Regions from separate parts of the Brevibacillus sp. AG162 genome, predicted to be linked through region 1. Evidence: riboswitches for the same ligand, from Rfam matches in the RefSeq annotation. Region 1 holds a riboswitch; each other region holds the start of a gene.
The links. A riboswitch is a leader RNA that binds a small molecule or an ion and turns the genes downstream of it on or off. The one in region 1 is predicted to bind lysine.
Positions count from the first base shown of each region.

Region 2: it holds a riboswitch for lysine, as region 1 does, so the genes downstream of both, dapD (2,3,4,5-tetrahydropyridine-2,6-dicarboxylate N-acetyltransferase) here and FB479_RS06710 (aspartate kinase) in region 1, are expected to answer to the same signal.
Region 3: it holds a riboswitch for lysine, as region 1 does, so the genes downstream of both, FB479_RS09485 (amino acid permease) here and FB479_RS06710 (aspartate kinase) in region 1, are expected to answer to the same signal.

Region 1 is NZ_VFNO01000002.1:393,838-401,102, reverse strand. It holds gene FB479_RS06740 (branched-chain amino acid ABC transporter permease) at 1-3, shown strand, start outside; gene FB479_RS06735 (branched-chain amino acid ABC transporter permease) at 9-980, shown strand; gene FB479_RS06730 (ABC transporter ATP-binding protein) at 982-1,743, shown strand; gene FB479_RS06725 (ABC transporter ATP-binding protein) at 1,745-2,458, shown strand; gene FB479_RS06720 (DUF2164 domain-containing protein) at 2,584-2,835, shown strand; gene uvrC (excinuclease ABC subunit UvrC) at 2,871-4,652, shown strand; lysine riboswitch at 4,755-4,942, shown strand; gene FB479_RS06710 (aspartate kinase) at 5,174-6,415, shown strand; gene FB479_RS06705 (YslB family protein) at 6,465-6,917, opposite strand.
Region 2 is NZ_VFNO01000001.1:247,103-254,367, reverse strand. It holds gene FB479_RS01120 (glycoside hydrolase family 73 protein) at 48-686, shown strand; gene FB479_RS01115 (DUF4912 domain-containing protein) at 799-1,161, opposite strand; gene FB479_RS01110 (hypothetical protein) at 1,274-1,873, opposite strand; gene FB479_RS01105 (N-acetyldiaminopimelate deacetylase) at 2,148-3,281, opposite strand; gene FB479_RS01100 (aspartate aminotransferase family protein) at 3,285-4,499, opposite strand; gene dapD (2,3,4,5-tetrahydropyridine-2,6-dicarboxylate N-acetyltransferase) at 4,514-5,224, opposite strand; lysine riboswitch at 5,316-5,505, opposite strand; gene FB479_RS01090 (flavodoxin) at 5,645-6,085, shown strand; gene FB479_RS01085 (GNAT family N-acetyltransferase) at 6,154-6,702, shown strand; gene FB479_RS01080 (EcsC family protein) at 6,677-7,265, opposite strand, start outside.
Region 3 is NZ_VFNO01000002.1:965,157-972,421, reverse strand. It holds gene FB479_RS09500 (TolC family protein) at 1-655, opposite strand, end outside; gene FB479_RS30450 (hypothetical protein) at 877-1,023, opposite strand; gene FB479_RS09495 (hypothetical protein) at 1,016-1,204, opposite strand; gene FB479_RS09490 (hypothetical protein) at 1,351-2,211, opposite strand; gene FB479_RS09485 (amino acid permease) at 2,430-3,878, opposite strand; lysine riboswitch at 3,992-4,177, opposite strand; gene FB479_RS09480 (DinB family protein) at 4,262-4,756, opposite strand; gene FB479_RS09475 (CGNR zinc finger domain-containing protein) at 4,925-5,482, shown strand; gene FB479_RS09470 (inositol monophosphatase family protein) at 5,514-6,314, opposite strand; gene FB479_RS09465 (alpha/beta fold hydrolase) at 6,541-7,265, shown strand, end outside.

The DNA.
Region 1 (7,265 bases):
TAAGGGAGGTGCAGACATTGGACATTCTCAATCCATATAACTTACAGGTACTTACTTTTATTCTGTTAAACAGTATTTTGGCGATTAGTATTTACATTACGCTCTCGACGGGTCAGCTTTCTTTGGGACATGCGGGCTTTATGAGCATTGGTGCTTTTACAGCGAGTATTTTGACGAAGCAAGCGGACATGCCGTTATTTATCGCTATCATAATCGGAGGATTGGCGGCAGGGCTGATTGCTCTCTTGATCGGTGCTCCGACATTGAAGCTCCACGGCTTGTACCTGGCAATTGCTACACTGGGCTTTGGTGAAGTGATTCGCGTTATTTTTCTCAATATGGAGATTACGAACGGTGCACTGGGGCTGACCGGACTTCAATCGATTGGCAATTACTTGTACGATTTTGAAAAAGCTATGGGGTTAAAAGCGCAAACCTTTGGCATTTCGGTCATGCAAATGAAGTCATTATCGACCTTTGTGTTCATGCTGCTCCTGTTTGCCTTTGTTCTTTTCCTGACGCTGCGTCTGAACCGTTCGCGTCTGGGACGTGCTTTTGAAGCGATCAAAGCAGATGAAACGGCAGCGCGGGCAATGGGACTGCAAGTCAACTATTATAAGATGCTTGCTTTTGTCATCGGTTCGATTTTGGCAGGGGTGTGCGGAGGATTGTTCGCCCACATTACGACGACTATTACGCCAGATGATTTTAACTATCATAAAGTCGTAGAGATTCTGTCTTATGCCGTGATCGGCGGCAGTGAAGTGGTTTGGGGTCCGCTGTTCGGGGCCTTGGTTTTGACAGCACTGCCGGAGGTGCTGCGTGGTTTGGCTGAGTACAAAATGCTCATGTACGGTTTGATCATGGTCGGTGTAATGGCGTTCCGCCCGCATGGCTTGATCGGTGCCGATACGTTCCAAAAGCTGTTCAAGCGTCGTCGGGGCAAGTCATCGGACAAGGAAGCGAAGGAGGGAGTGTAGGATGTTGCTGGAACTTGCGAACGTAGGAAAAAGCTTTGGCGGCATCACCGCTCTTCGTGACGTTTCTTTTACTGTCGGCGAGGGCGAAATTGTCGGCTTGATTGGTCCGAATGGTGCGGGAAAAACGACCATTTTTAACATGGCAACGGGCATATTCGAACCAACGACGGGTACCTTTTCTTTTGCCGGACAAAAGCTAAATGGAATGGCGCCTAACAAGATTACCGAAATGGGGATTGCGAGGACGTTCCAAAATATTCGCCTCTTCGGTCACATGAGTGCATTGGACAACGTGAAGGTCGGATGTCATTCGCGCATGAAGGCAGGCTTCTGGGCTTCCCTTTTGAAAACGCCGGGACAACGTGCGGAAGAAAAGGCTGTTACCAAAAAAGCGGAGGAGCTCCTCGAATTTGTAGGCTTGTCTGACATTGCTGACGTCCGCTCGGATACACTGGCCTACGGTCAACAACGGCGTCTGGAGATTGCACGGGCACTGGCTACTGAGCCAAAACTCTTGCTTTTGGACGAGCCTGCTGCCGGAATGATCGAGACTGAGACGAAAGCGCTCATGGAGCTGGTCAAAAAAATTCGCGATGACGGGACGACTGTTCTGTTGGTCGAACATGATATGGGATTGGTCATGAACCTGTGTGAAAAGGTCGTATGTATCAACTTTGGAGTCAAAATTGCTGACGGCACCCCGGCAGAAGTACAAAACAATCCAGATGTGATTGAAGCCTACCTCGGCAAGGAGGACGAATAAGATGCTGAATATACAAAATTTGACGACCTCCTACGGTCAAATCAAGGCAATTCGTGGCATAACGCTGGAAGTGCCTGAGGGCAAAATCGTCTCGCTGATCGGGGCGAACGGAGCGGGCAAAACCACAACCATGCGCACGATCGCAGGTCAACTGAAGCCGGAAGCAGGGACGATTACGTTTTGTGGTCAACGCATAGAGGGTTCGAGACCGCATCAGATTGTAAAAGCCGGACTGGCTTTGGTACCAGAAGGGCGTGCGATCCTCGGGAAGATGACCGTGCTGGAAAACCTGGAGATGGGCGCATTCCAGCGCAACGATGCACAAGGCATCAAGGAAGACATGGAGAAGATGATGACCTGGTTCCCCATCCTCAAGGAACGGCTTTCTCAATTGGGAGGGACGATGTCTGGCGGTCAGCAGCAAATGCTAGCCATTGCTCGCGCATTGATGTCTCGACCGAAGCTGTTGCTATTGGACGAGCCTTCGATGGGCTTGGCTCCCATCGTGGTGGCGGACATTTTCAAGGTGATCAAAGAAATCAATGCGGAAGGTACAACCGTCCTCATCGTGGAGCAAAATGTCAAACAGGCCCTCAAAATCGCTGATTACGGGTATGTACTGGAGGCAGGGCAAATCGTATTGGACGGCACAGGAGAATCATTGTTAAACGACGAGCGTGTAAAAGAAGCGTATTTGGGCGGTCGCAAGCACTAGGTCCGCCTATAAAAACTGTCGCTATGGAATGAGGCGGCAGTTTTTTTCGTATTCATTCCATGGTACTATGAAGGATAGAACGTATATTCTCTTCTGAGTCGAAAAAGGGAAGGAAGCCGGATACGATGCCAGCCAAATTGAAGAGAGAGCAAATTGACTATCTAGTTCATCAAGTACAACGCTATTTTAAAGAAGAACGGTCGGAGACACTTGGCAATTTGGAAACGGAAGAGTTGATTGCCTTTTTTTCAAAAGAGCTTGGTCCCTTCTATTACAATCAAGGGGTGCAAGACAGCCGGAAGCTGCTGGTGGAACGGATGAGTTCCTTGGAAGATGAACTATATGTATTGGAAAAGCCATTCCACAAGAACAAATAGATGCAAGACAGATATAGAAAGGGGAGGGAGCAGCCATGAACAGCTCCTTAAAAGATAAACTGGCCGTCCTGCCAGATAAGCCAGGCTGCTACCTGATGAAAAATGCGAGCGGGGAAATCATTTACGTAGGCAAAGCCAAGGTGCTGAAAAACCGCGTCCGCTCTTATTTTACAGGCAGTCATAACGGGAAGACGCAGCTGTTGGTCAGCGAGATCGTGGACTTTGAGTACATTGTGGTATCCTCAGCGATTGAGGCGCTCATCCTCGAGTGCAACCTGATCAAAGAGCACGACCCGCGTTACAATGTCATGCTCCGCGACGACAAGACGTATCCGTACATCAAAATTACGAATGAGGCGCAGCCACGCCTGGAGATTACCCGTAAGGTATTGAAAGATAAAGCCAAGTATTTCGGTCCGTATCCCAATGCCGGAGATGCCTCCGAGGTGAAGAAGCTGCTGGATCGCCTCTATCCGTTGCGCAAATGCCGCAATATGCCCAAGCAGGTTTGTCTTTACTACCATTTGGGACAATGTCTTGCGCCCTGTGTGTACGAGGTATCGGCAGAGGAAAATCAGCGTTTGGTGGACGAAATCAGCCGGTTCCTCGATGGTGGCCATGAGGAAATGAAGCAAACCCTTACGGAAAAAATGCTGCAAGCCGCAGAAAACATGGAGTTCGAGCGTGCAAAGGAATATCGCGATCAGATCAAGAGTATCGAAGCGGTGATGGAGAAGCAGAAGATCACGTTCACCGATACGGTAGACCGCGACATTATCGGGTTCGCTGTGGAAAAAGGCTGGATGTGCATTCAGGTGTTCTATATGCGAAAAGGGAAGATGATCGAGCGTCAGACGACTTCCTTTCCATACTATGGCAGCGAAACCGAAGACTTTATGTCATATGTGAGCCAGTTCTACTACGACAAGCAAAATGCGCTGCCAAAAGAAATTTTGCTCCCGCAAGAAAGTGAACCGGAATTGTTGAGTGAATGGCTGGGCATCAAAGTCCATGCTCCGAAAAGAGGCAAAAAGCATGAGCTCGTGAAGATGGCTTCCGAGAACGCCCGTATTGCTTTGCAGGAGAAGTTCGCGCTGATGTCCAAGGACGATGCTCGTACAGTCCAAGCGGTACACAATCTTGGTCACATTTTAGGGATTCCGGTTCCTCATCGAATTGAAGCGTTTGACAACTCCAACATTCAAGGAACCGAGCCTGTGTCTGCGATGATTGTGTTTACAGACGGCCGCCCTGACAAAAAGGAATACCGCAAATTCAAGATCAAAACCGTCGAGGGGCCAGATGATTACGGCTCCATGCGCGAAGTAGTTCGTCGTCGTTACTCTCGCCTGCTGAAAGAAAACCAGCCAATGCCTGACCTGATTGTGATCGATGGTGGGAAGGGCCAAATCAGTGCGGCTATGGACGTGCTGGAAAACGAGCTGGGCCTCTATATTCCCGTCTGTGGACTCGCGAAGGACGAGAAGCACCGCACCGCTCAGCTCATGTACGGAGATCCGCCAGAGCCTGTGAATCTTAGACGGGATAGCTATGAGTTTTATTTGTTGCAGCGCATCCAAGATGAAGTCCACCGTTTTGTTATTACATTCCACAGACAATCCCGGACGAAAACGATGCTCTCCTCGCAGTTGGATGAGATCCCGGGTATCGGTGAGAAGCGACGCAAGCTGTTGTTCTCTCATTTTGGCTCGTTGAAAAAAATGCGGGAGGCGACCGTCGAAGACTTCCGCCAATTAGGGATCGGCGACAAGCTGGCGAAAGAAATCATCACTCATTTGCGCAAGCTTGACACATAGCAAATGCAACTTTTTGAACGACCTCTAAAAAGGAATTGATCCATTTTTAGACTCATGTTATAATCCGATTCAAACAGAATAGTTAGCCTCACTTCCATTATGGAGTGAGGTAGAGGCGCGAAAACCAAGAGTACCACCCTGAGATCGGGTATCTGTGAAGGGAACGGGAAAGGGGAATTCGCCGAAGTGTGGAGGGAAACCCGCTTTTCTCCATGCTGGGTCTGCGTTGAACAAATGCAGGACTGTCATCTGCACAATGACCAATTGTCAGATGGAGAGCTATCTCACGGTGTGTCAATGTGAGTTTTGATGGTGATGACTGTCAATCTTCGTTGTCCGCGTGTATTGGGAGGGAGGAACCGGTATGTCGAAACAGTAGGCAGCGGCAGGTCTTATTCCTTGTCGGTGCCTTTTTTGTAAAATAAAAATGCAAGACTTTTCCTTATAGAGAGAATAGTGAAAAACCATACGATACGAGATAAATACCAACATTGGATATGAGAAAAAGGGAGAGAAGCCGCATGGGGTTGATCGTGCAGAAATATGGAGGCACCTCTGTAGGTACCATTGAGCGAATTTTACGAGTTGCGGATCGAATAATCAGCTACAAAGAGGAAGGGCATGATGTGGTAGTCGTTGTTTCTGCAATGGGGAAATCTACTGACGTGTTGGTAGACATGGCCAAGCAGATTAGCGCATACCCATCCGAGCGTGAAATGGATATGCTGCTGACCACGGGGGAGCAGGTATCGATCGCGCTTTTGTCGATGGCCTTGCATAGCAAAGGCTACGACGCTATTTCTCTAACGGGCTGGCAAGCTGGGATTACCACGGAGGCGATTCACGGAAGAGCACGGATCAAGCAAATTGATCCAGAGCGGATTCAATCGGAGCTCGGCCGTGGTCGTGTGGTGATCGTGGCAGGATTCCAAGGGATCAGTGACGAAGGTGAAATAACGACGCTCGGCCGCGGTGGATCGGATACATCTGCGGTTACACTCGCAGCGAGCTTGAACGCTGAGAAATGCGAAATCTTTACGGACGTGTCCGGGGTGTATACAGCTGATCCGCGAGTCGTTCCAGCTGCGAGCAAGCTGGATACGATCTCGTACGATGAGATGCTGGAGCTGGCGAACCTCGGTGCAGGGGTTCTTCATCCAAGGTCAGTAGAGGCTGCGAAAAAATACAAGGTAAGGCTGGTCGTCCGCTCGAGCTTTACTGCCGAAGATGGTACGTACGTTGAGGAGGTTGCCAACATGGAAACAGGAAGAGTAGTAAGTGGAGTTGCACACGATGAAGATGTTGCCAAAATCACGGTTGTCGGCATGCCTGCAAAGGTCGGGACGCTCTCCCGTCTGTTCAATACGCTGGCAGACAATCAGGTGAACGTGGATATCATTATCCAAAGCTCCTATGATGCGTCTGTTACGAACATTTCTTTTACCGTTGCAGCGGATGACCTGAAAAAAGCACTGGATACGTTGGACAGAAACAAAAACGAGCTTGGCTTTGAAAAAATCGATTTCGAGGAAGGCTTGACCAAGGTATCAATTGTTGGCTCAGGCATGATCAACAATCCAGGGGTAGCTGCCGAAATGTTCCGCGTCCTGGCAGAAAAAGAAATTTCTATTAAAATGGTATCTACGTCTGATATTAAGGTTTCTTGCGTCATTCCAGCAGCCTTGACAGAGCTGGCTGTTCGCAGCCTTCATTCGGCATATGGTCTGGATGTCGAGGAAACCGCGATCGTGCACGGAGTATAAAATATGGATGCTCCCTCTCCCTTTGTTATAGGTAGAGGGGGCATTTTCTTCATGACGCCACTTGTACAGTTATACGTATGTTTGAGGGGCTTTCCATTTCGATTTTGCTGAACGCTTCTCTTTCTTTCCACTGCTCAATCATACCTGCGATGATCCCGGCCTCAAAAGAAAGACTGCATCCTAGTCTTTCTATAGACTGATAGCTAAAAATAGAATGGATGAGTGAATAAACGATAGTTTGCCCGGTTTCCTCCACGACGTCTAGCTGGCCTAATCCGAGCCGAATAAAAGGCATAATCGGGCCTGTTGCAGATTGAATGGGGATTTGGCGGCCCATATTTTTTCCTATCCAATAGAGAATATGGTTTTCACTATCGCCTAGCAGGGTACTGGTCAGCGTTTCGCGTAGAAGATGATAGCCAAGATAGGGCATATTCATTCTTTCCGCATAGGGAATGATTTCCGGCGGCAACAGTGCTGCAAGCTGATCCTTCTCTTTCATATGTGCTTCCCTCCTGTCTGTACTAGATTATGAGGAGGGGCCCGCATTCATGACATCGTAATAGAAAAAATAGCTGGACTAAACAAAGTTATTCTATCAATGTATTTAGTACATTGATTGTCTTGACGCTCTGTGTCGACAAGAGTACAATTGGATTTGGTCAAAGTTTTGCCCAACTTTTTCTCGTATTTTGACACATTCCGACAAATTCAGTTGATCTAGTGAACGCAGTCTTTTTGTGAACAGCGTCAAGATGCTTTTCATAAAATGATCGTGGCGGTTTTGCTATGTCTAATGGGTAAGGCAATGGGTTAGGATATTGGGGAAAGGTCTATCAAAACGGCCGAA
Region 2 (7,265 bases), on a different contig from region 1:
ACCTCTTTTTTTCATACGAATAACAAAGAGAGGAAAGGGGTGAGCTTATGGAAGCGCAAGCATTTATACAGTTGGTTGCTGACCACGCCAAAAAGTCTTATCTGAACCATCGTCTATTCCCCTCCATTATCATAGCGCAAGCCATACTCGAGTCAGGTTGGGGTAAAAAAGTACCTGTTGACCCTGCCACTGGGACATCCTCGTACAACCTCTTTGGAATAAAGGGAACAGGACCTGCCGGCTCTGTCACCATCGAAAGCAAAGAGGTGGAAAACGGAAAGACGGTTACACGTACTTCCCAGTTCCGCGCTTATGAAAATTACCAGCAATCTATGGAAGACCATACCCAGTTTTTACGTAAACCCGCTTACAAAAACGTGCTTGCAGCCACTACTCCCGCACAAGCGGCACAGGCTTTGGAAGAAGCCGGGTACGCTACCGATCCTGCGTACGCTGAAAAGCTGACGCGCCTCATTCAGACGTACAACTTGTCTCAGTACGATCAAGTCGCCTCAGAAGAGCCACAAGCGTTTCCTCCCTGGAAATTGGAGCTGGGGAATCGTGCGTTACAGGAGGGCTTGCTGACCTCACCTGAATGGCTAAATAAATTAGACGAACCAATGCCAGTATGGGCTGTTCTAGCGGTTGCCCTGCGGCTTCTGGACAAACAGCGAGAGAAGCCATGAGTCCATAAATAAAAATCAAAAGCCCCATTGCCACAAGCAAATCTCGTGGGTAATGGGGCTGTTTCGTATAAAAATGCAGTTGCCTCAGTCGTACGTTGCTTGAGCACGTTGATCAAATCATTTGAGACCTGGACAGCGAATAAAACCTTCCGTCCACCATCCGAATTCCCAGATCGACGCAATATTCCAATCCTTGCGTCACTCCGTACAAAATCCATTCGGAAGAACGGTGGTTGATATCAAAATCAGTGTAAAGGTCAGTGCCATCATTTCGGATCTCTTTGCGGTACGTCACATCAAAAAGGCGTAGGACAAAAGGCAGTTCAGCGAACGGAATAGCAAACTTTCGCTCTATTTCTTGCTCGAACTCCTTCGTCATGCTCCACTCTGCCTGAATGGATTGCTCATCTTTCCAGGCAATGCGTATACTCGGGCCTTCTACATCCGTGGACGATCGCGGGGGATTTGTCTCCATTCGCTCCCATCGTTCCTTTCTTTCATGTACTTGCTATTACCAAGTATATTGGCTTTTCCGTATATTATAGCACGGGGACATGCAAAGTGGAAACGCATCCAAGCCATAATTTTTAACGCCCAACTGTAAATGTATTTTCACCGACGGTTACATAAGAAGTGAATTTCTCGGATTTCATTTGAACTTGTACTTTATAAGTGCCGTATGCTTCAAGTTTCGTAGATACAAAAGGCTCAGAAAAATAGAAGCTGTTTGCATTTTGCGTGGAGTATTTCCATTCTTTCCCTTTAGACACTTCTTTGCCGTCCGGTCCGATCAACACAAGTTGCATGCGCAAGTCTTTGGCAACAGGCGCGTCATCAACCTCTACGAACACGTTAAACGTACGAGGCACATTTTTGTCGCTGTATCCTTTGACAGGGTTGCTGAAAACGACATTTTTATTGCGGGTCTGCTGAATCCCTTCGACCACAATAATATTCACATTTGGCTTAATCACTTGCAATTTCCCAGATTGCTGATCGTAATCGGTGAAACCACCGAGCTTGTTCACTATTGATTCTACCGATTCGGCCTTGGATGCTGGCATTTCACTCGCTACGGTTTCCGCACCGAAAAATACGCGCATCGCACCCTCTCCCAGCGCAGTAGTGCTCCCCACCCCTGCTGCTACAGTCAACGCCAACAAGGCCGATAACCATGCTTTTTTCATGTCAATAATCCTCCTGTATGTGTGCGCGGCAGCGCTTGTTTTTCCGGAATTTCTTCTCTCTAGTTTATACGTTTGGAAAAGGAAATAGTTGTGCTGCCCTGATAAGTTTTTTCAACAATATCCACATTATCCACAAGCACAAAATGCTTAGGAAGAAAGACTTATGCACAGAGATGTTAGTAACTACTTCTTACTCTTGACGAGAATATACGGTTGGGAATGACACAGAAAAAAGAGCGGCTATCCAGCCACTCTTTTTTACTCCAGACACCTGCTACTTCTGTTGTGAAAGCCATGTAAAATACCGGGAGACCAGTCGAATGGCAACCTCGATCGCGTCTTCGTTCGGCTCAATTTTGGAATGGTGCAAGCCGTACGGCGTTTGCACACCCAGCCAGAACAAAAAGCCGGGGATTTCTTTCAAAAAGTAACCGAAGTCTTCTCCGGTCATGGCTTCCTTGCAGGTGATGAGAGTTACATCTTCACATTGTTCCTGTACCCATTGCATGAAGTCTGTCGTTAGCTGCTCCTCGTTGTAAACCTGGCAGTAGCCGACACCGTAGTCAATCGTTGCCTGGCAATCAAAGCCTATTTCCACTCCCTTTACGAGAGATTCAATGCGGCTCTTGACGAGTGCCATCGATTCCATCGAAAAGGTTCGGATGGTCCCTTCTAGCCTGGACTTCTCTGCGATGATGTTCTGCTTCGTCCCGCTCTCCAGCTTGCCAATCGTTACGACGGCCGAATCCAATGGATCTATATTGCGCGAAATAATCGATTGAAGCTGTGTCACAAGATGGCTTCCTGCAACCACCATGTCATTCGCCTTGTGCGGGAAGGCTGCATGCCCCCCTTTGCCAACCAAATCAATGTACAACTCAGAAGTGTTGGCAAACAAAATTCCTGGCTTCGTCGCAATATGACCAACTGGATATTCTGGCGCGATATGCAGGGCAAAAATACAGTCCGGTCGCCACCCTGCAAACTCTTCACTTTCCAACATCGGCTGTGCACCGCCAGGACCTTCTTCTGCCGGCTGGAAGAGGAACAGCAAATCATCTGCTATCGGATGTTCTGTAAAATGCGTCAGGAGGCCCAGAGCAATTGCCATATGCATATCATGCCCGCAAGCATGCATGTATCCTTCATGAAGCGAGCGAAACGGATAGGACGTTTCCTCTACGATCGGCAGGCCATCCATATCCGTCCGCCAGGCAATTAATCGTTTTGGCTCTGTTCCTGCCAGCTTGACCAAAATGCCTGTCCGCCACGTTTTGATCTCGATTCGATCCTGGGGCAGCTTTTTCAAATAATCAAGCAAGTATTGTTGCGTCTTCACTTCAGCAAAGCCTGGCTCCGGTATTTGGTGCAGGTCTCGGCGAATTTGTGTAAACAAAGAAGTCGTCAAGGTCTACGCCTCCTTTTTCGTACCTGTTCTTGCTGTTAGTTGCTCCTCAAACACGGCAAGGAAACGGTCCACATCAGCTTTTGTCAACGTCAGAGGCGGAAGCAGACGAACAATCGTTTTCTGCGTCACGTCAACGAGAATTCCTTCGTTAAGCAATGCTTGCTGCAAGTGACTTACCTCTTCCGGGGTGGAAGAGAGCGGAATTCCAACCATCAAGCCTTTTCCGCGAAGGGATTGCAGCTGATCTGGAAGACGCATCCGCAACGCTTCCAAGCCTGACCACAGATACGCAATTACTTCTTCTACGTGAGCAATGAAGGCTGGATCAAGCAATTCGTCCAACACGACATTCCCCAGGGCAGCAGACAGTGGTGATGGTGCGAACGTCGTTCCGTGATCCCCCGGTTTGAACTGGTTCATCAGCTTTGGGCCAGCGATGACTCCGCCAAGGGGAAGCCCTCCCCCTATGCCTTTGGCAAAAAGGATAAGGTCTGGCGTTACGCCTGCATGCTCATAAGCAAACAGCTTTCCTGTTCTGCCCATTCCTGTCTGGATTTCGTCCATGACAAAGAGCATGCCTTCTTGTTCACAGATGGCAGCTACCTCTCGCAAGAACGCTTCCGTTAGCGGCACCACACCGCCGGAACCCAAGACTGGCTCCATCAGGACTGCAGCGGGCCTTGCTTCCTGGCAAATCGCTCGCAATCCTTCCGTGTCCTCCACATCCAGTTCATAAACAGGAAAAGCTGGCTGAGGAAAGTCTTGATAGACATGAGCCTGCCTCGTCAAACGCACTGCTCCAAGTGTTCGTCCGTGAAAGCTGTTGCGTAAGACAACGATGCCTTCACGACCTGCTCCCTCATTCTTCGTCCATTTGTGAATCAGCTTGATCGCAGACTCTGTAGCCTCGGCACCAGAGTTGGTGAAAAACACTTTCCCACTGATGCTGTTCGCAACCAACCGCTCGGCCAAACGAATAGCCGGCTTGTTTAAAAATACATTGGAAATATGCAAGAAACGCTCTCCCTGCTCACGCAGAGCCTGTACAATGCGCGGATGAGAATGACCCAGAACGTTTACCGCGAGTCCGGTAAACAAGTCGAGATAGCTCTTTCCGTTCGTATCGTACAAGTAATTTCCTTCGCCTTTTTCTATGGCAATCGGAATTCTTTTGTAAGAAGAGACGATATATTGTTCATCGAGCGAACGCCAGTCCATGTACACTCTCTCCCTTACAGCTGACGTAGCTCCTGCTTGATCTCTGTCTTGGAACGAGTTTTTTCATCGATTTGCTTGATCACGCGTGCAGGCGTTCCCGCAACTACCACGTATGGAGGTACATCTTCAATCACGACAGCACCCGCTGCAACGACAGCACCTTTACCTACGCGTACGCCTTCCAGAATGACAGCATTTGCTCCGATGACAACATCATCCTCGACTACAACTGGCTGTGCAGATGGCGGCTCGATGACTCCCGCGATAACCGATCCCGCGCCGATGTGGCAGTTTTTCCCGATGGTTCCACGCCCACCTACGACAACATTCATGTCGATCATCGTGCCTTCACCGATAACTGCACCAATGTTAATGGAAGCACCCATCATGATGACCGCGTTGTTGCCGATTGTCACTTGGTCACGGATAATTGCGCCTGGCTCAATACGCGCTTGAATCCCTTTTGTGTCCAGCAATGGAATAGCGGAATTGCGGCGGTCGCTTTCTACTACATAATCTTCAATTTTTTCCGCGTTAGCAGCGAGTACTGGCTCAATCTCTTTCCACTCACCAAAAACAACACCAGTTGAGCCAGTAATGAAAGCTTTGGAGCTAGCACCGAAGTCGATTCCCTCCAGGTTCCCTTTCACATATACCTTCACTGGTGTTTTCTTTTCGCTTTTTTGAATAAACGCGATAATTTCGTTGGCATCCATCATGTTCATAGTTACATCCTCCTCAAAATAACAGCATGGTAAATCAAAAAAAGCAATGAGTGCATTCGCTATCTCATTGCTCTTGATACTACAGAAGCAAATCATAAATAGCGCTCCACAAAAAGACGAAAGGTCCCTTGTGACAGGATGTTCATTTTTCATGAGACACCCCAGCCTGTGCTACGTAGGGGCATAGCATAAGCTTCGGCGCTTTAGCCTTTCTTCCTTCTCCTACCCCCTGGCAGATTGCGAAAAGGCTTACTCTTCTTCGGCGCACCTCTATTTAGTGTACATTATTATAATTTTATTTAACTCTACCAAAATGAATGAGACGTGGCAATAAGAAAAAAGTTATTGACAACGATTCTCATTTTCATTATTTTATTTGTGAGAATGATACTCATTATCTAATTGGAGGTTTTACGTTTTATGAGCATTTTGATGGTATACGCGAGCATGACGGGGAATACACAGGAGATTGCTGAAGCAATTGCAGAAGGTATTCGTTCAACTGGTGCTGAGCTGGAGATAAAAGAAGTGATGGATGCAAACGCAAAAGAACTCGAAGCATACGACGGAATCTTGCTTGGCGCCTACACATGGGGCGATGGCGAACTGCCAGACGAATGCCTGGATTTTTATGAGGAAATGGACGATATTGACCTCAGCGGGAAAAAGGTTGTTGCTTTTGGCTCTTGCGACTCCGCTTACGAGCATGTTGGTGCAGCTGTTGATATTTTGCTGAAAAAAGCGAGTGAGCGTGGCGCGGAAACACCAATGGAAGGATTGAAAATCGAGCTTTCTCCTACTGCAAAAGAAGTGGAAACTTGCAAAGCATTTGGGGTATCGTTTGCTGAATTGCTCGGCTAATTGATGTTTCTCAAATACTCTGGCACATGATATACTATCAATCCAACTTTTTAAGGAGGATTGATCTCATGTCACTACATACGGACGAGATTCTCTTACGGCCTCTCCAACAACAAGACGCAGCCGAGCTCCTAGAGCTTCGGCTGCGCAATCATGACTTTCTCCAACCATTTGAACCGATCCGCCCCGCTTCTTTTTTGACCCTCCCAGGACAGCAAGAGCAGATTTCACAAGCTCAGAATGATTTTGAACATGGTACTGCCTATGCTTTCGGCGTATTCTCCCGAGAATCCGGAAAGATGATTGGCCGTGTAGCGCTTTCGAATGTCGCACGTGGTGCGTGGCAAAATGCAACGATTGGTTACTTCATGGATCAGGCGTGCAATGGCAAAGGCTATACGACATCAGCAGTAAATCTTGCCCTCCGCTTTGCTTTAACGGATGCTGGGCTGCATAGGGTACAAGCCGCTGTCATGCCTCGCAATCAAGCTTCCATTCGCGTCTTGGAAAAAAACCGTTTTCGCCAGGAAGGCCTTTCGTTACGTTATTTGCAAATTAACGGTGTATGGGAGGACCATCTCATCTTCGCTCTTACTGCTGAGGAGTGGTCTCAGTAATCTCCTCGCTCTTTTCACTCTCACGTAGCCGCTCCAGGATGCGCCGTTTACGGTATAGCATCATCCCCGCTTCGGCGACATCCTGTACGGTTGAGCGATTCAAATACGCCCCGAACAAAATACCCGCAATGGGCACCATCTGAAATAATTTTTTCCACCCATAGTTTTCTGTGTATGTTACTACGACTTCACGCCATCCCTGCAATTGCGCCATCACCTCTCTCTGCGCACTTGGATCATCAAAGCGAGAGAGCTCAGCGAGTATCGCTTTTTTCCCTACGATGTCTGATGAAGCAAACTGCAAGCATTTGACGACAAACAGCCGCTCCCTCTTCTCTTCTGGTCGATAGCCATAGGCTAGAGCCATCTCTTGTAATACTTTTAGGGATGTCCCCATCAATAACGGGATATCGATTGCGAGGGTAAAAATCCCCCCGAAGCCAGTCGTCGCACCTTGTACCGTGGCAAAATTCGCACGTGAATCCTTCAGCTCCAACGCGACATCATTCATGATCGTAAGCGGTACAGCAGCAATCTCCTCCTTGCCCATAACAGAAGTGCCC
Region 3 (7,265 bases), 570 kb from region 1:
TCTCAGGACGTTTTTCAAAAGCTTTTGCTTGCAATTGCTCCAGGGAAGGCAGCTCATGGCGGGTCAGATCAGTGGCGATCATTTTCCATTGTCTGTCCGCTTTTTCATTCATTAAATCGTTGAGCTTGGCCAATGCTTGCTTGTAGCTGGCTTCAAGGGCAGCAAGATTTTTGTGAGCTTCTGTTTCTTGGGAGTCCAACCAGTACTGTCTTTGCAAGCTTTTCTTCTGCGCTTTGATTTTGGCGTCTAATGATTGGACTTCGAAGAATGCTTTTTGCACTTGCAATTGAAGGGTATTTTTTTGCGTATTCAGGGCGACTTCATCGACAACCACTTCTTTGATCGCTTTGGCTGCGTCTTCGAATTTCTTTTTTGCATCAGCCAAGGTCATGATGTCGGCTTTTTTGATTTCTGCTTTTTCTCTCAGGGTGATGGATGTTTCGTACTTCGTAGTATCTAAGTCAAGCCGAAGCACCTCCAGATCAACGCTATTCTTTAGTGCCTGTTCAACTGCGAAATCTAGCGACAAAGGGGAAACATCCGTCTGTTCAGCAGTGGCCACGAGTGGAGCGGCCAGAGCCAAATGGGCGCCACCTGTGAGGAGAGAAGTGACTAATGTTGTGCTGTAAATGTGTTTGAAGAGCCTGGATTTCATGGGGCAACCTCCTGATCATATATACAAGAATATGATAACGATTCTCATTATCAAATCCATGAAAAGTATATATTTCCAACAGAATTTCGTCAATAAAAAAATGTTTTTCACCGTGTTCTTGGTCAGAAATCCAAAAGAATCCCCTTCCGGAAAAAGGCAAAGTGAGCATCTGCCTGTTTTCCGGAAGGGGATTTGATTTGTTCTTCGTAGTGGGGAAAGAACTATTCTTGTTCTCTGTTTTCTTTGTTTTCCGCAGCCGCCTTGGCAGTTTGGTCCAATGTCCCTTCCTTTGGTGTAAGGGAATAACCATGCATATTGCTTCCGTTATAACCCATGTCCGGTTTTTCCTTTGAGATGCGATCAGTCATTTGCTTCCCCCTTATTTTGTCCAGATTTAGAGTCTTGCTGCACATACGGATTGTCGACGTTATTTGGTTCCTTGTCCAGATTGGTACGGATTGCGATGATTGGGCTATTCGGAGGTTGAGCGATCAGTCTGTCGTCCAGTTGTTTGAAATCAGGCAGGTCGTTTTCACGATTGTCGTCCATGTTCGTCTCCTCCTTTACTGGTTAGTATGTCCACCATCTGCCTGTACATTTCCTTAAATGGAAAAGGAACGAGACTGGTACTAAGAAAAAACAGCCCCAGTCCCAGGGAAGTTCGGGCGGAGGCTGTGACGATCGTCTTTGTGCAATTAACTCGTTTTCTTGGCCAGGATCTTCATAAAAGAAGCAAGATTCGTTTGTAGCATTGGTGTGAAGGCAGAAAAGGAAGCATTTTCAGTGAGCGTATTCATTTGATGAACAAATTCAGTGGCGTCCTTTGTATTGACATTCTCAAAGCGGTTAGCGATTTTTGTATTTTTTAAATCGGAGAGAAGCGTAGCTTGTTCGTTCCGGTATTGTGAGATCCAGTCTGGACGATGTTGCAGCTTTTTGACGAATTGAATCAGCATGCTTACTTTCTCTGTTTGATTGGTAGTCGCTTGCATTTTTTTGTAGGCTTCTGGATCATACCGCTCCATCAGTTTCGATGGATTGACATAGTCGTTCGGAGCCCCATGTGGTTTTTGAGGAAGCTCTACGTAGCTGACACTGCCAGTGGCAGGGTCAGCCTTCCGTGTTTTGGCAACGCCAGCGAGCAGATGGAGGGTATCCAAAAATTCAGCAGCATTTTCATCGTCAGCCATGAATTGTTCTGCCAAATATTTGCCTTGGGTTAAACCGGCTTCTACCAAAGCAGCTCTTTCTTCCTCCGTGTAGATGGATTGGGAGTTGAAAAAATTTTGCTCCAGGATGTGGTCAAAGGCTTTGCGAGCCTCGGGCGGTTTATCTGCAAAAAGTTTATCCAAACGCTCATTAATCTCTGTGCTAAAGAAAAATTGGACGCTATGATGTTCGATGACACCAGCAGGGAGCTCACGTGCCTGGTGAGAACGAAGGTCTACTGTATCGTGCTCGGGCAATCCTAGACGAGGTCCTGTCACCATTTTGGGTGCAGCTTGGTTAGTTGATAACTGAGGTGTTAGGTAGCGGGTATTCGATTGGATGTGCATGTTCTACTCTCCTCACATGGATTCATGTTCAGTCGTGATGGAAGGAGATCATGGTTACCTTTTATTAGATGACTGGGATGAGTTGTGAGAACGGAAGGAAACGGATCTCAATTGCTTCTTGTCTATACTATCGGCTATTTTTGGGCAGTTTTAAATATGCTGGCAAACATGAAAAAGGACTCCCGTTCAGATAACGGAAGTCCGTAATTTTTCTTCTATTATTTCGTGTATTCATCCATGCTGAAGTCTACTTGTTCAAGAGGGACGATCTTGGTCTTTTGCGTGATTTTATAAGCGAGCCAAATGATTAAGAAAAGTGGCAGGCCAATGTAAGAGACCAGGACGCCATACCAGTCGATTGTTCCACCCATGAATGCGGAGTAGTTTTGCCCCAAAATAACGATGCAGCAAATGATGAAAGCAAAAATCGGTCCAAACGGGAACCACTTTGCCCGATAAGGCAGTTCGCTTAAGTCACGGCCCTGAGCGATAAACGCTTTGCGGAAACGGTAGTGACTAATGGCAATTCCCAGCCAAGCGATGAAGCCTGACATACCGGACGCATTCAAAAGCCAGACATACACCTCGCCTTCCCCAAACAGAGAGGACAGAAAAGCAAGAGCGCCGATGAGCGCAGTCAAGATCAAAGCATTGATCGGTACGCCGTTACTTGTTACTTTTGCGAACCATTTTGGTGCTTTTCCTTCTTTCGCCAAGTTCCACAGCATGCGTGTAGAGGCGTACATGCCAGAGTTACCAGCAGACAATACAGACGTAAGAATAACGGCATTCATGACGGAGGCTGCAAAAGCAAAACCGGCATTTTCAAAAACAATCGTAAACGGACTGATTGCAATATCCGTAAGGTCGCCACTAATCAGATTTGGATTATCGTATGGAACCAACAACCCGATGATCAAAATAGCGAGGATGTAGAAGAGCAGAATGCGCCAAAAAATTTGACGGATGGCCTTTGGAATGTTGCGGGCAGGGTCTTCGCTCTCCCCAGCTGCGACACCAACGAGCTCTGTCCCTTGGAAAGAGAATCCGGCAATCATAAAGACACCGAGCAGGGCCATGAAGCCGCCATTGAATGGCGCGTCGCCTTTGGTGAAGTTTTGGAAGCCGACTGCTTGGCCGCCCATAATGCCAAAAATCATCAACACACCGACAATAATAAAGACGATAACCGTTACTACTTTAATCAAAGCAAACCAATATTCAGATTCTCCATAGGCTTTCACAGACAGGAGATTCAAGGCAAACAGCAATCCGAGGAATAAAGCGCTCCACAATATCGCTGGGGTATCCGGGAACCAATATTTCATAATGAGTGCGGAAGCTGACAGCTCGACGGCAATGGTAATGGCCCAGTTGTACCAATAGTTCCAGCCGAGAGCAAAGCCGAGAGATGGATCGACGAACCGTGTGGCATACGTCGAAAACGAACCGGACACAGGCATGAAGGCCGCCATTTCCCCCAAGCTGGTCATCAAGAAGTAAACCATGATACTAATAGCGAGATAGGCGACTAAAGCTCCACCTGGTCCGGCGGAATGGATCGAGCCTCCGCTGGCGAGAAACAATCCCGTCCCAATCGAGCCGCCGATGGCGATCATCGTCAGGTGTCGGGCTTTTAAACCACGTTGCAATTGATTCTGTGACATAAGCTGCTTGCACGACCTTTCTTGATTTTTGAGAAGGAAGGTCGGAAACGAAAAAACCGCCATAGCCAAAAAAATGGCATAGGGCGGTATCATCCAATCCCCACCAAGCCTTCACTGAAGATAGCTCACCACGTTTGCTTGGCATGCAAACGTGACAGTTCTGCCCCTTTCGAGTACAGCCCCAACCCAATCGCACAGAGACGCGATATGAGCTTCGGCGGATTTTCCTTACCTGGAGTCATTGATTTTCTCTGAATCTCGTACAGGATGATATAAAAGCCGCGACCTCTATCCTCACCGTGAAAGATGAGGATAACATGTATGAAATTATGTGATTCATTCACTATAAAGGATTGTTTGTGATTAATCAATGTGAAATTTTGTTATTCAAATGAGCGTCTGGCAGGCCAAGAGCCATGCAGCTTGCGAATTTGGACGATTTGTCCCGTATGAAACGCATCATGCAGGACGAGACTCATCACGGTTTGGTAGATGGGCGTATAGGTAGCCGTCTGATTTAAATCCTCGTCTGTCAGCAAGGAAAGCTTTTCATGAATGTGGCGATGGACGCTTTCCATTTGCAAAAGGGTAGCTTGCCAAGCGTTTTCATCATCTGGACCGCCGGATGGGATGAAGGTATCATCGTTCGTTTCAGCGGAGCCAGGAAATTCGGTGCCCAATAGACGATGCAGCAGGCGTTCTTTGTAATAAAGAAGGTGGCTGACGTTTTCCCAGATCGTGTTGGCTGCTTCTCCCACAGGGCGCCAGCTAGCCTCGGCAGCTGACACTCCGGAAAGCGCTTCTTTTAAGGGTGGATACCAGTCTTCCTTGTCATACGTACATTCCCATCCGTGCAAAAGCAATTCCTTCCGATTCATACGCTTCCTCCTCGTCTGTGAAACAGATTGATGAAACGCTATAATAGCAGTAAGAAATGAACTTGTAACCAGTTAATTAAATTACGATAGTTACAAATAGATATTACCATATCCTGTATAGTCATACAAGAGAGAAAAATGAAGGGTTTCGTCAGGAGAGATGATGACATGGACTGGCTTTGTATCGATTTTTTAAATAGTGATTGGCGTGATTGGCGCGGTTCTGGTCGTGCGGAAAATCGCTTGGAGAACCAGGAATGGCTGACATCCTTTTTGCAAACATACAATCTAACTGCTCCGTTGCCGATGAAGGAGGAGTGTGCCGCGTCTCTTTTGCGATTGCGCGAACGTTTGAGACGTATGCTGGAAGCCGTTGTCCGTGGAGACCGATTCCAAGAGGAGGACCTTGCGGAATTGAACAACACGTTGGCTCTCGCCCCTTTTCATATGCAGGTGTTGTATGTAGATGAGGAGGGCGGCTACAGGCAAAAGCATGTTAGCTCAACAGAGGGTTGGCCCCTCGTCATGGCACAAATTGCGGCTTCTTTCGCGGAGTTGCTTGCCCCGCAGCATCTGGAGCGAATCAAAATATGTGATAACGAGGATTGCCGCTGGGTGTTTTATGATGAAAGCCGCAACCGGGTGCGCCGCTGGTGTGATGACAAAATGTGCGGAAACTTGATGAAGGTGCGCCGTTTTCGTGAGCGGAAAAAGGAAAAAGGGTGATGCGCATAGGCTCACCCTTTTTATCTGTCTGTTAGGAAGCTGGGGTCAATTGGATCAGTTTAGGGTAGATGGACGAGCCTGCTGCTACGATGCCTGTGCTTTTCCAGCAAAAATCATTTCCTTGCGTATCCGTAATTTTGCCTCCGGCTTCCTGGACCAAAAGAGCACCAGCCAGCCAATCATACACCCCTTCACCGTATTCCCAGTAACCGTCGAGTCGTCCGCACGCCACGTAGGCGAGATGGAGTGATACTGCGCCTTGCATGCGGATGGCAAAAGCTTCTGGCATCACTCGCGTCAAGGAATTCGCCGTATACTTTCCGACCAAGAGGTTCATCGGTTCGGAGGAAGCAAAGAGCGTGCCGAGAATGCATTCACTCAGCTGCGATTTGGATGAGGTACTGATTTTTTGTCCGTTGAGAAAAGCTCCGCGTCCGTCAATGGCTGTAAACAGCTCATCACGGCATGGATCATAGACAAAAGAAACAACCGTGCGTCCTCCGTCAATCAGGCAGAGGGAGGTAGCCCACATCGGCATATTTTGCAGAAAGTGGACCGCTCCATCGATTGCATCCATCACCCAATAAGGACTTGTGAATTCAGGCTTTTCCTGTGCAGCCAGATCGAATTCTGCGTCCGAGAATTCATAGGTGGGGAAACGCTCGGACAATGAGCGCTTCAATCGAGTTTCAACCACGGGATTCACCTCTTCAAAGCGTTTAGACATTGCTGCCTTGCTGTGGCAGGGCGCGCCTTTTTCAAATTCCACTAGCAGCTCCTTTCCAACGCTTCTTACCAGTTCCTCGCAAAATTGCACATCCTGTTGATTCATAACAATTCCCATCCCTTCTCTTTTTGGTAAAAATTGAGTCGTTCTACGCGCTCAATCATGAGGAAAACCTCTAAATAAATTTGAGTAGTATTTTTAAATACTACTATGACGAAATCAGTTCGTCAACACCACGAAATTGTCGAGATTTACAATTCATGCACATGCGCAGAGTGTTTAAGACATAATAAGTAGCATCATGCATGGGAACGGAAACGAGGTGGGTAGGATGAGTCAAGCACGCAAAAAGTGGTTTCAGGCAATCGTATTGGTGACACTTGGAGCCATTTGTCTGGCTATATGGTATTTGCAGCCATATCAGCCCGATCAAGCAGCGTTAACGGCCATGCAAGGCGGTGAAGGGATTACGGTCATGGATACGAATGACTGGATTATTTTCCAAGGCGGGGAGTCACGCGAACCGGGACTCATCTTATATCCGGGAGCACTGGTCAAACCGGAGAGCTATGCACCGATTGCCCGTGCCTTGGCAGGTTACGGCTATCATGTTTTTCTCGCACGAATGCCGCTGAATTTGGCTGTAAGTGATATGACGCGGGCCACACAAGTATTAAAGGCGTACCCAAATAAAACGTTTGTCATCGGAGGACATTCGCTCGGTGGGACCATGGCAGCACAATTCGCAGCAAACCATCCAGACCGAATCAAGGGTGTGTTTTTATTGGGGGCGTATCCGAACAGGCAGGGAAACTTGAAGACCGCGAATTTGCCTGTGCTGTCTTTAATTGGGTCTCGCGATGGTGTGATCGATATGAAAGCGTTTGAGGATAGCAAGCAGTATTTGCCGGAGCGTACCGTGTACATGTCCATAGAAGGGGGGAACCACTCCCAGTTCGGTAGCTATGGATCGCAGGAGGGCGACCAGCCCGCTGCCATTACCCCGCAGGAGCAGTGGCAGCAAACGGTGGCAGCGATCAAGGATTGGCTGCTTAA